3 regions of the Robertmurraya mesotrionivorans genome follow, and region 3 is predicted to be linked to each of the others. Evidence: riboswitches for the same ligand, from Rfam matches in the RefSeq annotation. Region 3 holds a riboswitch; each other region holds the start of a gene.
The links. A riboswitch is a leader RNA that binds a small molecule or an ion and turns the genes downstream of it on or off. The one in region 3 is predicted to bind thiamine pyrophosphate.

Region 1: linked by a shared signal. The riboswitch ahead of ACRX5O_RS13275 (ABC transporter substrate-binding protein) and the one ahead of thiT (energy-coupled thiamine transporter ThiT) in region 3 are both predicted to bind thiamine pyrophosphate.
Region 2: linked by a shared signal. The riboswitch ahead of ACRX5O_RS04750 (thiazole synthase) and the one ahead of thiT (energy-coupled thiamine transporter ThiT) in region 3 are both predicted to bind thiamine pyrophosphate.

What each region holds. Positions count from the first base shown of each region.
Region 1 covers NZ_JBPCCH010000007.1:96,987-102,238, forward strand. The annotation lists gene ACRX5O_RS13255 (TatD family hydrolase) at 1-608, opposite strand, end outside; gene ACRX5O_RS13260 (ABC transporter ATP-binding protein) at 605-1,351, opposite strand; gene ACRX5O_RS13265 (ABC transporter permease) at 1,338-2,111, opposite strand; gene ACRX5O_RS13270 (thiamine-binding protein) at 2,108-2,401, opposite strand; gene ACRX5O_RS13275 (ABC transporter substrate-binding protein) at 2,413-3,408, opposite strand; TPP riboswitch at 3,511-3,622, opposite strand; gene ACRX5O_RS13280 (peptide chain release factor 3) at 3,814-5,252, shown strand, end outside.
Region 2 covers NZ_JBPCCH010000002.1:130,505-135,756, reverse strand. The annotation lists gene thiM (hydroxyethylthiazole kinase) at 1-148, shown strand, start outside; gene thiE (thiamine phosphate synthase) at 163-798, shown strand; gene thiD (bifunctional hydroxymethylpyrimidine kinase/phosphomethylpyrimidine kinase) at 819-1,634, shown strand; TPP riboswitch at 1,640-1,736, shown strand; gene ACRX5O_RS04750 (thiazole synthase) at 1,837-2,607, shown strand; gene thiH (2-iminoacetate synthase ThiH) at 2,617-3,732, shown strand; gene ACRX5O_RS04740 (LuxE/PaaK family acyltransferase) at 3,746-4,813, shown strand; gene ACRX5O_RS04735 (acyl-CoA reductase) at 4,804-5,252, shown strand, end outside.
Region 3 covers NZ_JBPCCH010000005.1:80,691-85,942, forward strand. The annotation lists gene ACRX5O_RS10725 (methyl-accepting chemotaxis protein) at 1-1,522, shown strand, start outside; TPP riboswitch at 1,608-1,706, shown strand; gene thiT (energy-coupled thiamine transporter ThiT) at 1,769-2,365, shown strand; gene ACRX5O_RS10735 (divergent polysaccharide deacetylase family protein) at 2,462-3,238, shown strand; gene ACRX5O_RS10740 (VanW family protein) at 3,291-4,181, opposite strand; gene ACRX5O_RS10745 (alanine/glycine:cation symporter family protein) at 4,278-5,252, opposite strand, start outside.

The DNA of each region.
Region 1 (5,252 bases), on a different contig from region 3:
TCCACCATCATCTGTGAAAGGGGAAAACGCTTAGCGATATGTTGAATTTCTTTTTCGTAAAAAAGGTCAGGAGTAAGCGATATGAAGTGTCCGTTTTGAATGATTCGATCCATATCTGTGTCTGCTCCTTTAAACCAGTGAAAATGAGCATTTTCAATACTATGCCTTTCTAACAGAGAGCAAACGGTTGGCACGTCATCATAAATTGCATGAAGCGAGATAGGAAAGTTTTTCTTGCTAGCCAGCTTTATCCACTCTTCAAGAAGTTCTATATACGGTTCCAGAGAAGAGTTCCAGGAAGTGGAAGTCCGTAAGTAAAAGGGGAGGCCAACCTCTCCAACCGCTATCATCTCATCGAAATGTGTGTACACCCATTGAAAAAGGTCTGCCATTTCTTCGTCTGAACCTATTGCTTGCTCAGGGTGAAATCCAAATGCTGTTTTGACATGTGGGTATATCCTTGAAAGATAAGCGTTTCTTTTACAGGATTCTAAGTCATAGGAAACGCTTATGAGCATTTCAACTTCGTCAAGTGTCTCCATCATCGTATGAATCTCTTCATCTAGGTACTTATCTAGATGTAAATGGCAGTCTGTTATTTTCCTCATTTTTGATCAACCTTTTCTTTTAAAAAATCATGAATCATTTTTTTGTAACGAAGAAATTCTCCGGAGAACATCATTTCCTCGTTTCTTGGTCGCGAGAAGGGAACAACAACCTCTTGTTTGATTCTTGCAGGTTTATCGGATAATACGAGTATTCGGTCGGAAAGAAAGAGTGCCTCCTCTATATTATGGGTAACAAAAATAATTGTTTTTTTGTACTGATCCCAAATCGAAAGTAGCCATAACTGCATTTCCTGACGAGTTAACTCGTCTAAAGCTGAAAATGGCTCATCTAAACATATGATGGGCTGGGGACTTAGAAGTGCCCGTAAAAATGCAACCCTTTGCTTCATACCCCCTGAAAGTTCGTGAGGAAAAGCATTTCTATACTCCATTAGCCCCGCTTTTCGCAGCATCTCCATAGCCATTTCGTAATCCTTTTTAGCTTTCAGCTCTTGGCCAAGAACGACATTTTGAATGATTGTTCGCCAAGGTAGTAAGGAAGGGGTTTGGGGCATATAACTAATATGTCCTCTGTTACCTGTAATGTCATTTCCTTCGAGTATAATGGACCCTGCTTGTGGAGCCTGCAGGCCACCGATTAACTGGAAAATCGTACTTTTTCCACTTCCGGAGGGACCAAGAATCGTTACGAACTCCCCGTTCTTAATAAAGAGGTTGAGATCATGTAAGATTTGTTTATCTCGATAAGAAAAAGACACATTTTGTAATTCAAGATGCTCCACGATTGTTCCCCTCAGCTTTCCAACGAATTATAAATCTCTCCAAACAATTAATCATGATAAAAAATAACAAACTTAATGCCATAATGAGAAAAATGGCAACAAACACGCGATCTGTTCGAAACGATGAGGAAGAGAGTGTCATATAGACTCCAATACCATTTTCTGATCCTAACCATTCAGATATAACGGCTCCCATGACACTGTAAGTCGCTGAAATTTTCAGACCTGAAAAGATTGAGGGAAGGGCAAACGGAAACTCAAGTTTCCAAAATAACTGTCGTTTTGTTGCTCCTGCCATTTGCATATAATGGAAGAGATCTGGAGCAACCTGGCGAAATCCATCCATGGCTGAAATCGTAATTGGAAAGAAACAAACCAGAGTGATAACAATTAATTTTGGTAATAGACCGAAGCCGAACCATATAACAAGAAGTGGAGCAAGTACGATAATGGGTATATTTTGCGATAAAATGAGAAGCGGATATAAAGATTCTTTTAAAAAAGGAATATTATGTAAAATAAAGGCAGTTAACAGACCTACGGTAACTCCAGAAACAAAGCCTAGAAAAATAAGCTGAATGGTGGATGTAAGATGTACAGAGACACTGCTCCAACCATTTATGAGTTCGTTAAAAATTTGTGATGGAGTTGGGAGAAGCCAAGTTGGAACCTGAGTAATTCTTGCGGTGAATTCCCAGCCAATGAATAAAAGGAGGAGAACAAAAATTGGTCTCCACCCTTTTTGTAATTTTTGTATCATGAACGATATTTCTCCGTAAGTGTATCCATTTTTATTCCACCTGGTTGATAAAGAATCTTCACCTGCGAAATAACATTGCTGCTTCCCATTTCAATCATCTTTTCGTTCATTTTCGTAATGACTGCAAAAAGTTCCTGAAGATCACCCTCCATAGTTGTTTCCAAGGGATGAACCTCATACTTTACTCCTGACGCATCAATAATGGCTATTGCTTCATCTACGTAAGGAATCACATTTTCACCGTTTTTTGTCTTAGGGATAATTTGTATACTAACAAGCGCGTTTGCCATATGACCAACTCCTATTGTGGTAAAAATTCATTAGTAAAGGCTTTTTCTGCATCTAACTCTGATTCTAGTAACCCATTTTCAAGCATCCAAGAAGCATAGTTTTCCCATACTTCTAAACGTTGCTGACCCCATTGGTCTGCATCGTCTTGATATTTGGTTGCAAGCCATTCCTGACTTTTCTTAACAAGCTCTGCGTCAAGCTCAGGAGCAGCTTTGATTAGGACGTCCGCCGCATCGGAAGGATTGTCGATAGCAAATTCATAGCCTTTTGAAGCCGCTTTAACAAAAGCTTTTACTGTTTCTGGATCGTTGTTAATCATGTTTTCACTAGTTGTTAACACAGGTGTATAGTAGTCTAGCTTTTCGGAGTAATCGGTTAAGTAGACCATATTTATGTCTTCTCCTCGTAATTCCGCTTCCACGCCTGTCCAACCGTAGTATATCCATGCAAAGTCAATATCACGTTCAACAGCGGTAAAGAAGTCTGCATCGCCTATGTTTACAATATTCACCTTTTCTACATCTGCTTGTTCCTGCTTCATAAGTGAGTCGATGACGGATTCTTCAACAGGTGAACCCCAACCACCATATGTTTTTCCTTCAAAATCCTTAGGAGATTGAATATTTTTAGATGCCGGTGATGCGAAACCAGATGTGTTGTGTTGAATGACCGCAGCTATAGAAACAAGCGGTACCCCTTGTACTCTAGCCTGTGTAATGCCCTCTTGATAACCTACACCAAAGTCTGCTTTCTCAGAAGCAACAAGTTGGTCAGCACCAGCCTCTCCAGGCATCTGAATGGTCACATCAAGACCTTCCACTTCAAAAAAGCCTTTTTCTTTTGCGACATATAGCCCTGTGTGATTTGTATTTGGAGTCCAATCAAGAACGACAGTCACTTTTTTTAATTCAGCACTTGATTCCTCCTTTTCTGTTTGTTGTTCATTTGTTCCTGAACATCCTGCGAGTAATACAGAAGCTGCTAATGCAGCTATCCATTTTGTCATTACTTTCTCCTCCAATGGTATAAGTAGGAATATGAACTGGACTTATAGACGTCAAAAAACGCCGCAGTTTTTGAACCGGGCGCATATATTTAAACAAGTTTATTGTTTAAAGAATATGTTCCCTACGCTGGTATCATCCAGATCAGGTTCAAAGGGTCAGCATCAATTGGATGCACTCTCAACCGGTCTTCAACCGGTCCCCCTACAATTCTTACCTATTTAGTTTGATTTCTATCTCATTATAGCAGAAATTATTTTCTTGAAAAGGAAGAACTTTCTTGAATAGATGAACATAATGATATGTTTGTTATCGCTTTTGTAAAGAACACATTGCAAACTTCATACAGTCACGATAAGATTGAAGTTATGGATGAATTTGTGTAAGGAAAGAAAGGAATTTCTATAATGGCAAAAAATTTTAAAGATGATGTACAATCGCGTCGCACATTTGCGATCATTTCCCACCCGGATGCTGGGAAAACGACATTAACAGAAAAGTTATTGTTATTTGGTGGTGCAATTCGTGATGCGGGAACAGTTAAAGGAAAGAAAACGGGTAAGTTTGCAACGAGCGATTGGATGGAAATTGAAAAACAACGTGGTATTTCCGTTACGTCGAGTGTGATGCAATTTGATTATAATGACTGTCGAGTGAATATTCTTGATACACCAGGTCACCAAGACTTCAGTGAAGATACGTATCGTACTCTTACAGCTGTTGATAGTGCGGTCATGATTATCGATTCAGCAAAAGGGATTGAGGAGCAAACCTTAAAGCTATTTAAAGTGTGTCGAATGAGAGGTATTCCGATTTTTACCTTTATCAATAAGCTTGATCGTCAGGGGAAGTCTCCATTAGAACTATTAGCTGAGCTAGAAGAGGTTATGGGAATAGAATCATATCCGATGAACTGGCCGATCGGTATGGGGAAAGAATTTCTCGGTATATATGACCGTTTCTACAAGCGAATCGAACAATTCCGTGTGGAAGAGGAAGAACGATTTGTTCCGTTAAATGAAGATGGAGAAATCGAGGGAGATCATAAACTAAAGCAATACTCCTTGTATGACCAAACGTTGGAGGAAATTATGCTTTTAAATGAAGCGGGAAATGAATTTTCTCGTGAAAGAATAGCAAATGGGGAACTAACACCTGTATTCTTCGGTAGCGCCCTAGCGAACTTTGGTGTTCAAACTTTTCTAGAAACATATCTTCAATTTGCTCCTGCACCTCAAGCTCGGGAATCTACAGAAGGGGAAATTGATCCGTTATCAGAGGATTTCTCAGGCTTTATTTTTAAGATTCAAGCAAATATGAATCCTGCTCACAGGGACAGAATTGCATTTTTACGTGTTTGTTCAGGAAAATTTGAAAGAGGGATGACAGTCAATATTCCACGCTTAGGAAAGTCAATGAAGCTTTCTCAATCAACACAGTTTATGGCTGATGACAGAAACACGGTTGATGAAGCGGTTAGTGGAGATATTATTGGTTTGTACGATCCAGGTACGTACCAAATTGGAGATACATTGACAGTTGGGAAAAACAACTTTCAATACGAAAAGCTTCCACAATTTACTCCTGAACTCTTTGTTCGAGTTTCTGCTAAAAACGTAATGAAGCAAAAGTCTTTTCATAAAGGAATTCAGCAGCTTGTTCAGGAAGGTGCCATTCAGCTCTTCCGTACGGTTCGAACAGATGATTATTTGTTAGGGGCCGTTGGTCAACTCCAATTTGAGGTGTTTGAGCATAGGATGAGAAACGAGTACAATGCAGAAGTATTAATGGAAAGATTAGGTTCAAAAATCGTCCGTTGGGTTGAAAATGAAGAAATTAATGAAAA
Region 2 (5,252 bases), on a different contig from region 3:
TGGAGCAGTTGCTGAGCGTGCAGTTTTAGCGACAGGAGACCATCATGTAGGCACTTTCCAGATGGAATTTCTTAACCAACTTATGCTCACTTCATCCTCTGATGTGGTAGACCTTGCCAAAGTGTATTCAAAAGTCACAACCATATAAGGAGCATAGGGAAAATGGAATTTCTAAAACTGTATTTTATTATGGGCAGTCAAGATTGCATGGATCGAACACCTGAAGAAACGTTAGCTTTAGCGATTGAAGGTGGAATAACGTGCTTTCAATACCGAGAAAAAGGGAGCAATTCTCTTGGAGAGATAGAGAAGTACGAGCTTGGAAAAAAACTACGAGAACTCTGCGCGAAACATAGGATACCATTTATCGTCAATGATGATTTACCACTCGCTATTGCTCTTGATGCTGATGGAGTTCATGTTGGCCAGGACGATGAAAATGCAAAATATGTGAGAGAGACAATCGGTCCTAACAAAATTCTTGGTGTATCAACTCATACGGTTGAAGAGGGACTTCAAGCTGTTCGAGACGGAGCTGATTACTTAGGAATTGGACCGATGTATCCTACGATTTCAAAAGAGGATACCGAAAAACAACAAAACTTGGATATCTTTTCTGAATTTCGTAACGCAGGAATCTCTCTGCCTCTTGTTGCGATTGGTGGAATTAATTCTGTCAACGGAGAAACCGTTATGAAAGCAGGAGCAAATGGCCTAGCGATCATTTCCGATATTTGTCGAACCAGTCATATCCAACAGCATACCAAGCTTTTACGTAGATTAGTTGATGAATTTTAGTCAAAGAGAGGTCATTCACTATGGTAAATAAGGCATTAACCATTGCAGGTTCAGATAGTGGTGGAGGGGCTGGCATACAGGCCGATCTGAAGACATTTCAAGAACTAGATGTGTACGGAATGTCAGTGATAACAGCTGTAACCGCACAAAACACAACAGGGGTACAAGGTGTCTATAGTGTTCTTTTGGAAGGAATTAAAGAACAACTCCAATCGATTGCTGAAGATTTGCGTCCAGATGCGATCAAAACCGGGATGTTATTTAACAGTGACACCATTGAGGCGGTTGCGAGATTTATAGAATTTTATGAGATGAAACACATCGTCGTAGATCCGGTGATGATTGCAAAAGGTGGAGCTTCACTTTTACAAAACGAAGCAGTAAAAGCATTAAAAGAAAAATTACTGCCACTCGCGACTATCGTTACTCCAAATATTCCCGAAGCAGAGGTGCTTACAGGAATAAAAATTGAGACGATGGATGACCGAAAGCAAGCAGCAAAATTGCTTCATGTCATGGGTGCTGAATCTGTCATGATTAAGGGCGGCCATGATCAAGGAAGTGAAGAAATGATTGATCTTTTATATGATGGACAGCAATTTCACACCTTTACTTCGAGTCGTATTTCCACAAAAAATACTCATGGCACAGGCTGTACCTTTTCCGCTGCGATAACCGCACAACTCGCAAAAGGAAGCCCGGTTGTTCAAGCGGTGCAAGTGGCAAAAGACTTTATACAGGCAGCCATTGAGGATGATCTAAACATTGGATCCGGTCACGGTCCAACCAATCATTGGGCTTACAAACGAAATAAAGCAAAAATCGGAATCAAATAAAATACAAAATTAGCTAGGGGTGCCTTAAGGCTGAGAGGAAACTTTCCAACCCTTGAACCTGATTTGGTTAGAACCAACGTAGGGAAGCAATCATTTTGCGTGAGCTCTATTATGAGGAAGAGCTCCATGTAAGAATGTGAAGACTTGCCAAGATTGGTAAGTCTTTTTTGTTATCCAAAACAAACCTATAGGAGGAACCACAATGACCGACTTATTAACGATTGGAAACACACAGCTACATAACCGTCTACTAACAGGAACAGGCAAATTTTATAATCACAAGCTAATGAAAGAAGCACTAACTCAATCCGGTTCACAGGTTGTTACTGTCGCTTTAAGACGAGTCGACTTGAATGCTACTGGAGAAGAGAACATTCTAGAAGACATTCCTAAAGACATGATTTTACTTCCGAACACATCGGGAGCAAGAACCGCAGACGAAGCGGTTCGAATTGCACGACTTGCAAGAGCAGCCGGTATGGGTAATTGGATTAAAATCGAAGTCATTTCCGACCAAAAGTACTTGCTTCCCGACAATTACGAAACGGCTAAGGCAACTGACATCCTAGCGAATGAAGGGTTTGTCGTTCTACCTTATATGAGCCCTGACTTAATGGCAGCAAAAGCGATGCAAAATGCTGGAGCAGCAGCCATCATGCCACTTGGATCTCCGATCGGTTCAAATCGAGGAATTCGGACGAAGGAACTGATCCAAATTTTAATAGAAGAAATAGAGCTTCCAATCATTGTTGATGCAGGAATCGGAAAGCCATCTGAAGCAGCCGAAGCGATGGAAATGGGGGCAGCCGCTGTACTGGTAAATACAGCCATTTCTACAGCAAAGGATCCCGTTGAAATGGCCATCGCCTTTGATCTAGCAGTCAAGGCTGGAAGGAAAGCCTACCTAAGTGGAGTAGGACCGACGACAACGACAGCACAAGCGTCATCTCCATTAACAGGATTTTTAGGGTAGGTGAGTGAAATGTCATTTTATGATGAATATGTAAAAATAAAAAATTACCCATTTGACGACTTTTTTTCCTCCATCACCACTCAAGACGTAAAAAAGGTTTTGCAAAAAGAGAGACTTCATACAGAAGACTTTTTAATTCTTTTATCTCCAGCAGCTGAAAATTGTTTAGAAGAAATGGCACAAATCGCTCATAACCGTACCGTACAGCATTTTGGACGTACGATTCAATTATACGCACCACTATATTTAACCGATTATTGTGTGAACAAATGTACGTACTGCAGCTTTAGTATCGATAACGACTTTCCACGTAGAAAACTGACATTGTCTGAAATTGAAGAAGAATCGAAGGCGCTTGTCAAAATGGGTTTACGCCATATTATCCTGCTAACGGGAGAATCTCGCCTACATTCCTCAGTCGATTATTTGTGTGAAACGATTGATGTGATGAAAAAGTATTTTTCTTCTTTATCCATTGAGATACAGCCATTAGACACTGAAGAGTACCGAACACTTGTTGCTCGTGGTATTGATGGATTAACCGTATATCAAGAGGTGTACAACGAAGAAATCTATAAAGAGCATCACTTAAAGGGACCGAAACGGAATTATCGCTATCGACTAGATGCACCAGAAAGAGGTGCTCAAGCTGGCATGAGATCCGTCAATATCGGAGCACTACTAGGAATGGATGAGTGGAGAAAGGAAGTCTTTTTCACTGGACTTCATGGTCATTATTTACAAAGAAATTATCTTGAAACGGATATTGCTCTATCATTTCCTCGAATTCGGCCAAACCTTGGTGGCTTTCAACCAAAGGTTGATGTAACAGATAAAAATTTGGTTCAAGCAATGCTAGCATCCCGTTTATTTTTACCACGTGCAGGTATGACTCTATCAACGAGAGAAAGCGCGGATCTAAGACGTCACTTACTTCCATTGGGAGTGACCAAAATGTCTGCCGCCTCATCAACCGTTGTTGGGGGCTATGCCAATAAAGAACACACACATAGCCAATTTGAAATATCGGACAAAAGAAGTGTGGCTGAGGTAAAGGAATCATTAAGAGAACTTGGCTACCAACCTGTCGTAAAAGATTGGGAGATACTGACACATTCATCATAAGGAGAGCCACATCATGCACTATGAAGATATCAAGCAAAGAATTCTCACTTTTATTGAAGATGAAGAAAGAGATTCATTTGATTCATTAGCTTTACAGGTTTTCGCCTATCAGTACGAAAATAATCGTATTTACAGGAAGTTTTGTCGATCAAGAAAGATTAACCCATCGATGGTTGAATCGTATCAGCAAATTCCTCCTGTACCAGTAAGTGCTTTTAAGGAGGCCGACATTGCTTGTACACCGATTGAAGAGGCGGAGACGTATTTTCAAACAAGCGGAACGACAAGTGGAAATCAAGGGAGAAATTTTCACCGTGACTTAGAGGTGTGGACTTCTTCAATGAAAACTCATTTTGAAGAAAATATCATGAAAGACAAGAACCTAGTGAAAATGGCTATACTATTTCCGAATCCAACGGAAATGCCAAATTCCTCTCTGTCACAGTATTTGTATACAGCCATTCGCAACTACGGAACAGAGGAGAGTGTTTATATCGCTAGCAATGGAGCTTATGATTTCGAAAAGCTTGTCTCGTTCATTGAAGAATCTGAACGTACAAACACCCCTGTATATTTGTTAGGGGCTACGTTTTCCTTTATCCATTTTGTTGAGTACACGAAAGACAAAAACCTCCGATTTCAATTACCAAAAGGAAGCCGTTTAATGGATACAGGTGGTTCTAAGGGTCGAGCCATCGAAATGAGTTCAGATCAATTTAAACAAATGGTGGCAGAAGCGTTTAACTTACCCGTTGAGGATTGTGTGAACATGTATGGAATGACTGAACTAAGCTCCCAGTTCTACGATCAAAACGGATCTGGTCGACAAAAAGCCCCTCATTGGGTAAGAACAGTTGTCATCAATCCGGAAAATGGTTTGTGTGTACAAGATGGAGAGCGAGGAATTCTCGTTCATTATGATTTAGCCAACTTCCATTCGGTCCTTGGGGTTATGGCGGAGGACTTGGGGATTGCAGAAAAAGATGGATTTTACTTGTTAGGAAGAAGCGAAGGGGCAGAAGCAAAGGGCTGTTCCCTCGCCGTAGAGCAGTTTCGTAACGGAGTAAGTAAATGGAACTAAAAATTGGTTGTGTCCCAAGCATGATCTCACCATCTTATGAAGAACGTACGTTTGATTCTCTAACACTTCTTGTACCAAAACTTACGTGTGAGGAACTGAAACAAGTCGTTTTACATCTAAGACAGCAGCAACTAAAGCTACAAGCACGGAAAACGAATGACATTATTGACATCCTTGACCAAGCCATTCAACTCTGGCTTGACCCGAACTATCACTATAGAAAACTAGCGGAAGAGCTTCTTCCAATTGTAACGGGATATGACTCGGAAATGATACGTGTGTTTTTAGATTCGTATTTACGTTCCTTTCGTAAAGAAAAGCTGCAAAGAATGGTAGAGGTGGATTTCCCCAATCCTCTCGTCCTTGACGGCTTTCGTCCACGTTCATCAGGAGGCTTAACAAGAGCATATGGACCAGAGCTCATTACGCATGTATTTTC
Region 3 (5,252 bases):
GCAAATGATTAGAAAATCAGCAGCCGTTCGGAGCTTCCTACTCACTGGAGAAGCTGACTATATTACAGAATACGATGAGGCAGTAAAGAGCTTTGATAACTCTATGAAGAAATTAAAAACAACAATCACTGATAAGGAGTTATTAAATACGTTAACTGCTCTTGAGGAAATGTCAAAAAATGATTCGAAGTTTGCTCAAGACCAAATACAAATGAAGAAAGACAATGATGAATTAGGTTATTTAATTCTAGCAAAATCAACTGCACAAACGTTAGGTATGCAGTTTAATGCAAAAGTAAATGAACTTCTATCTATTCAGGAAAAACATTTAGACCATGCGAGTAGCTTGACCACAAAAAAAATAGATGGAATTGTCACAATAATGATTGTAATAAGTGTATCTGCGATTCTTGTGGCATTAGCACTAGCGACAATTATAAGTCTACAGATTGCAAAACCAATTGTTTATGCATCTAAAGCTATTGAGAAGGTTGCGAGCGGAGACCTTTCTATTGATGAGATACAAGTGAAAAATAAAGATGAAATAGGGGCAATGATACAGTCTGTCAACTTAATGGTTTCTGGATTAAGAGAAGTAGTTGTTCAAGTTAGAGATTCATCAGCTCAAGTTGCAGCTAGTAGTGAACAACTAAGTACAAGTGCGCAGGACAGTACTCAAGCAAGTGAACAAATTTCTCATATTGTTGAACAAAACTCAGAGGGTATGGATCTGCAACTACAACATTTAACCAAAATTCACACATTGATTGAAGAGATGTCTAGCAATATAAATTTAATTACAAAAAGTAGTGAAAAAATGCTCGTCACAGCTGATAATACGTTTCAAGTTACAGATCAAGGAGCATTATCTATCGAAAAAGTTGTTAACCAAATGAATCTTATCAATGATGGAGTTTTGAATGCTTCAGAAATCATTCGTCAGTTAGGGAGACGCTCGAATGAAATTACTTCTATCCTTAATATGATTACCACTGTTGCAGATCAGACGAATTTGCTAGCCTTAAATGCCGCAATTGAAGCTGCAAGAGCAGGTGAACATGGCAAGGGATTTGCTGTAGTTGCTGACGAAGTAAGAAAGCTCGCGGAGGAATCAAAAAAATCAGCCGATCAAATTACAAAAATGATTTCTTATATCCAATCTGAGACGGATCTAGCCGTTTCAGCAATGGAAGAACAGTCTCACAAAGTATCTGAAGGATTCGAATATAGTCAGGATGCAAAGAAAGCGTTTGCTCTTATTGGAGAGTCAATGGGAGACGTAATTGAAAAGGTATCAGACGTTTCATGTGCCATCGAGCTACTAAGTATGCATAGTTCAAATGTCGTACAAGCAATTGACGATGTAAAAGGAATCGCAGAAGAAAGCGTTGCAACAACTAGAGAAGTAGCAGCCGGAACAGAAGAAAACGTTGCTACCCTCCAAGAAGTAACCGCAAGTGCTCAAGACCTATCAGGAATGGCCGAAACCTTACAACAGCTAGTTCGCCGATTTAAAATATAAACATGAAAAGCATCTAGTTCCAACTAGATGCTTTTCTATTTAATTTTATATGATATAATGAAAACGAAATTATAACTACATACGAAGAAACCACAAGGGGAGCGTCATGCTGAGAGTGAACGTTTGTTCTGACCCTTTGAACCTGTTAGATAATTCTAGCGCAGGGATGTGGACTGACTGAATTTTTCGTGCAATCATGTCTATCTACGCTCTCCTTGAGGTTTCCAAAAAGGGGAGATTTTTTATATGGGAAACAAACGATTAATCATGATGATTGAAGCATCTTTTTTTGCAGCCTTTGCATTAATTCTAGACCTTCTTCCATCGATCAAGCTATCGCCTAATATTTCCATTTCATTTGCGATGCTACCTATTTTAATTATTGCCTTTAGATGGGGATTCGTTGCTGCAACCGCTTCTGGCTTTTTATGGGGACTATTACAAATTGCCATGGGTGATGCCTATATTCTAACTCCGCTACAGGGCTTCATTGAGTATTTTCTGGCCTTTGCGTTTATTGGATTTGCAGGTTTCTTTATGAAAAAAATTCAGGTAGCACTTACTGAAAATAAAAAGAAAGCCCTTCAATGGATGATAGTTGCCACATTCGTCGGAAGTGCGGCTCGTTATTTTTGGCATTTTATCGCGGGATTTTTATTCTGGGGAGAATATGCACCGGATGGGATGTCTCCATTCTTATTTTCACTAGGCGTGAATGGTGGTACAATGATTGGGGCAGCCATCTATTGTTCCGTTATTTTATTCTTATTAGTGTCTAGCTCACCAAGATTTCTTCTCCACAAAAGGGTTTCCTCTTCAGAGACCATGAAAAAAATATCGTAATCTAACACTCGTCCAATGTTTTGGACGAGTTTTTTGTATGGTTTTTCCTCAATGAGACAAACTATCCCAAGAACTAACATTAAAATGGAGGATTTTATGAAAAAAACTTCATTTATCATTTTTTTGGTCATCTTTACACTGTTCCCTCATCATGGGCATGGCCAGGAAGTGAAAAAGGCAGCTATTATTATTGACGATTTTGGCGGTGGTGTGGGAGGTGTAAAGGATTTTCTAGAAGGTGATGTGAGAATAACGGCGGCTATTATGCCTTTTAATGAACTTTCTAAAAAGCATGCAGAATGGGCATATGAAAATGGCTTAGAGATTATGGTACATTTGCCTATGCAGCCAAAAAAGGGAAAGGCCTCTTGGTTAGGGCCGAAGCCAATAACGAATGACTTATCAAAGGAAGAAGTAAGAAAGAGAGTCATTGATGCTATCGATAGTGTTCCTCATGCTATGGGATTAAATAATCATATGGGCTCGCTTGTCGTTGAAAATGAGGAGATTGTCAGAATTATTGTCGAAGTAGCAAAGGAAAAGCAGCTATATATTGTAGATAGTGCAACAAGTCCAAAATCAAAATTTGAGGAAATCACTGAGGAATTAAATGTACCTTTTATTAAGCGAGACGTGTTTTTGGATGATATCTGTTCTGTGAATCAGGTCAAAAAACAAATGCTTATCCTTGCAAGGATTGCGGAGAGCAGGGGAACCGCTGTTGCAATTGGACATGTTGGTACATCAGGTAAGGTATGCTCGTTAGGTGTTACTGAGTCAATGACTGAATTTAAGCAGAAGCATATAAAGGTCGTCCCGGTATCCGAACTGTTATCTGATTCCATTCGATCAAAGTATTTTCATCTATATTAAAATTGGCTGTCCAGTGGGTGGGATCCTCCCATTCATTGGACAGCCTTGTTTTTTATTGATACATGCTTGGAACTTGATTAAGTTCAACATTCACATCGTCTGAAGTATACAAAAGTATGGATACGGAACCCCCTCTCACTTTTGAACGTATTAAGATAGGATGCTTATAGTTGTTCATAAAAACAAAGTCAGGCCCATACCAACTGACTGTTGCATCGCGACCTGGAGGAACATAAGGGACACGTTTGGAGTGAGAATATCGTTTCACGATTTTTAACCCTGCTCGATCCACAGCATTAAAGAGTGTAGAAGACACTTGGCAAATACCTCCGCCGACCCCCTCAGAAAGCTCACCTCGAACAATAATAGGAGCTGGCGTATATCCACGTTCTTTTGTCCGTTGACCAACCACCTCATTGAACGAAAAGGTCTGACCTGGAAATAGGACGTAGTTATTTATCGCTTCGGATGATATTCTTATATTATTTGTTCTTGAGGTATTGTAGCTATTGAAATAAGTGACATAATATCCGATCGCTTGTTGTCGAATTCTTGACAATAACTCACTATCTACCTCTGGGAAAATGGATTTTTTAGGTACTTTAAGCGTTTTAGCACCTTTACTATAAAAATAGGAGTGATATAGGGTATGAAATGCTCTCTTATCGAGTTGATATCCCAGCTGCTCTGGCTGTAAATTTCCATGTTCATCAAGAAAAGCATTTTTCGGCTCTATGTATACTTGTTGGGAAAGTTCAGCAGTTAAGATGTCAAGATGATGCAAGTCCATAAGAGGAGTATTGGGAAGAGGAAAAACTAGTTCTTCACGATCTACACTCATTATGGGTTGATCATTATCAATCAATGTAAGTACATCGTGATTGGCTGGTTGTTGAATAAGCATGAGAATAGATAAAAGTCCAGTTAATTTCAATCGTATCATCCTTCCACTTAGGTACCATGAGTATTATTCCAAGTTCATGATTTCCTTATGCGGGGATTAAGAAATGAAAAAGACTGGGAATTCCCAGTCTTTTGATTAAGCTTTTTCAGTTGTTTCTTGCTTTTGTTTAGGCCAGCTCTCTACCCCTTTTAATCCAGGGATACTATCTTCAAAAAACACAGGGTCAAGACCTTGCTTACGTTGTTCAAGGTAATTATCAAGTGTTTTAAAAGCAATATTACCAAGTAAACCAATGGCAATAAGGTTTGTAAAGGACATAATGGCCATTGCTAAGTCAGCCAAATCCCAAACAATTTGTAAGCTTGCAACAGCACCGAAAATGACCATTCCAACAGCTAGAATTCGGAAAATAATTAAGGTAGCTTTACTTTTATGAACAAATTCTATATTTGCTTCCCCATAGTAGTAGTTCCCAATAATTGAAGAAAATGCAAACATAAAAATGGCAAAGGTTAAGAAGAGACTTGCCCAACTTCCAAAATGTTCACCTAAAGATGCTTGTGTCAGTTCAATACCTTGAAGACCTGTCGTATAAGAGTCAGACAGTAAGATAATAAATGCTGTAGCTGTACAAACTACAAGAGTATCAAAGAACACACCTAGTGCTTGAACAAACCCTTGCTTTGCAGGGTGAGACACAACTGCAGTCGCAGCAGCATTTGGTGCACTACCCATACCAGCTTCATTTGAGAATAACCCTCTTTTTACACCCATCATAATCGCAGCACCCATGCCACCACCAATTGCTTGGTCGATCCCAAATGCATTTTTAACAATAAGTGCTAAAACGCCTGGTACTTCCTGAATATTCGTAATGATAATGTATGCGGCTAAAATAATATAAAAGAATGCCATAATCGGTACGATAACAGACGAAAACTTTGCGACACGTTGTACTCCGCCAAATATAATTACGGCCGTTAAAATGGCTAATACGATGCCTACAAGTAATCCATCAAAACCAAATGAACTGTTAAAAGAAGCAGCAATAACATTACTTTGAACAGCAATGAATGTTAATCCAAAAGAAAATATGATACCAAAGGCAAA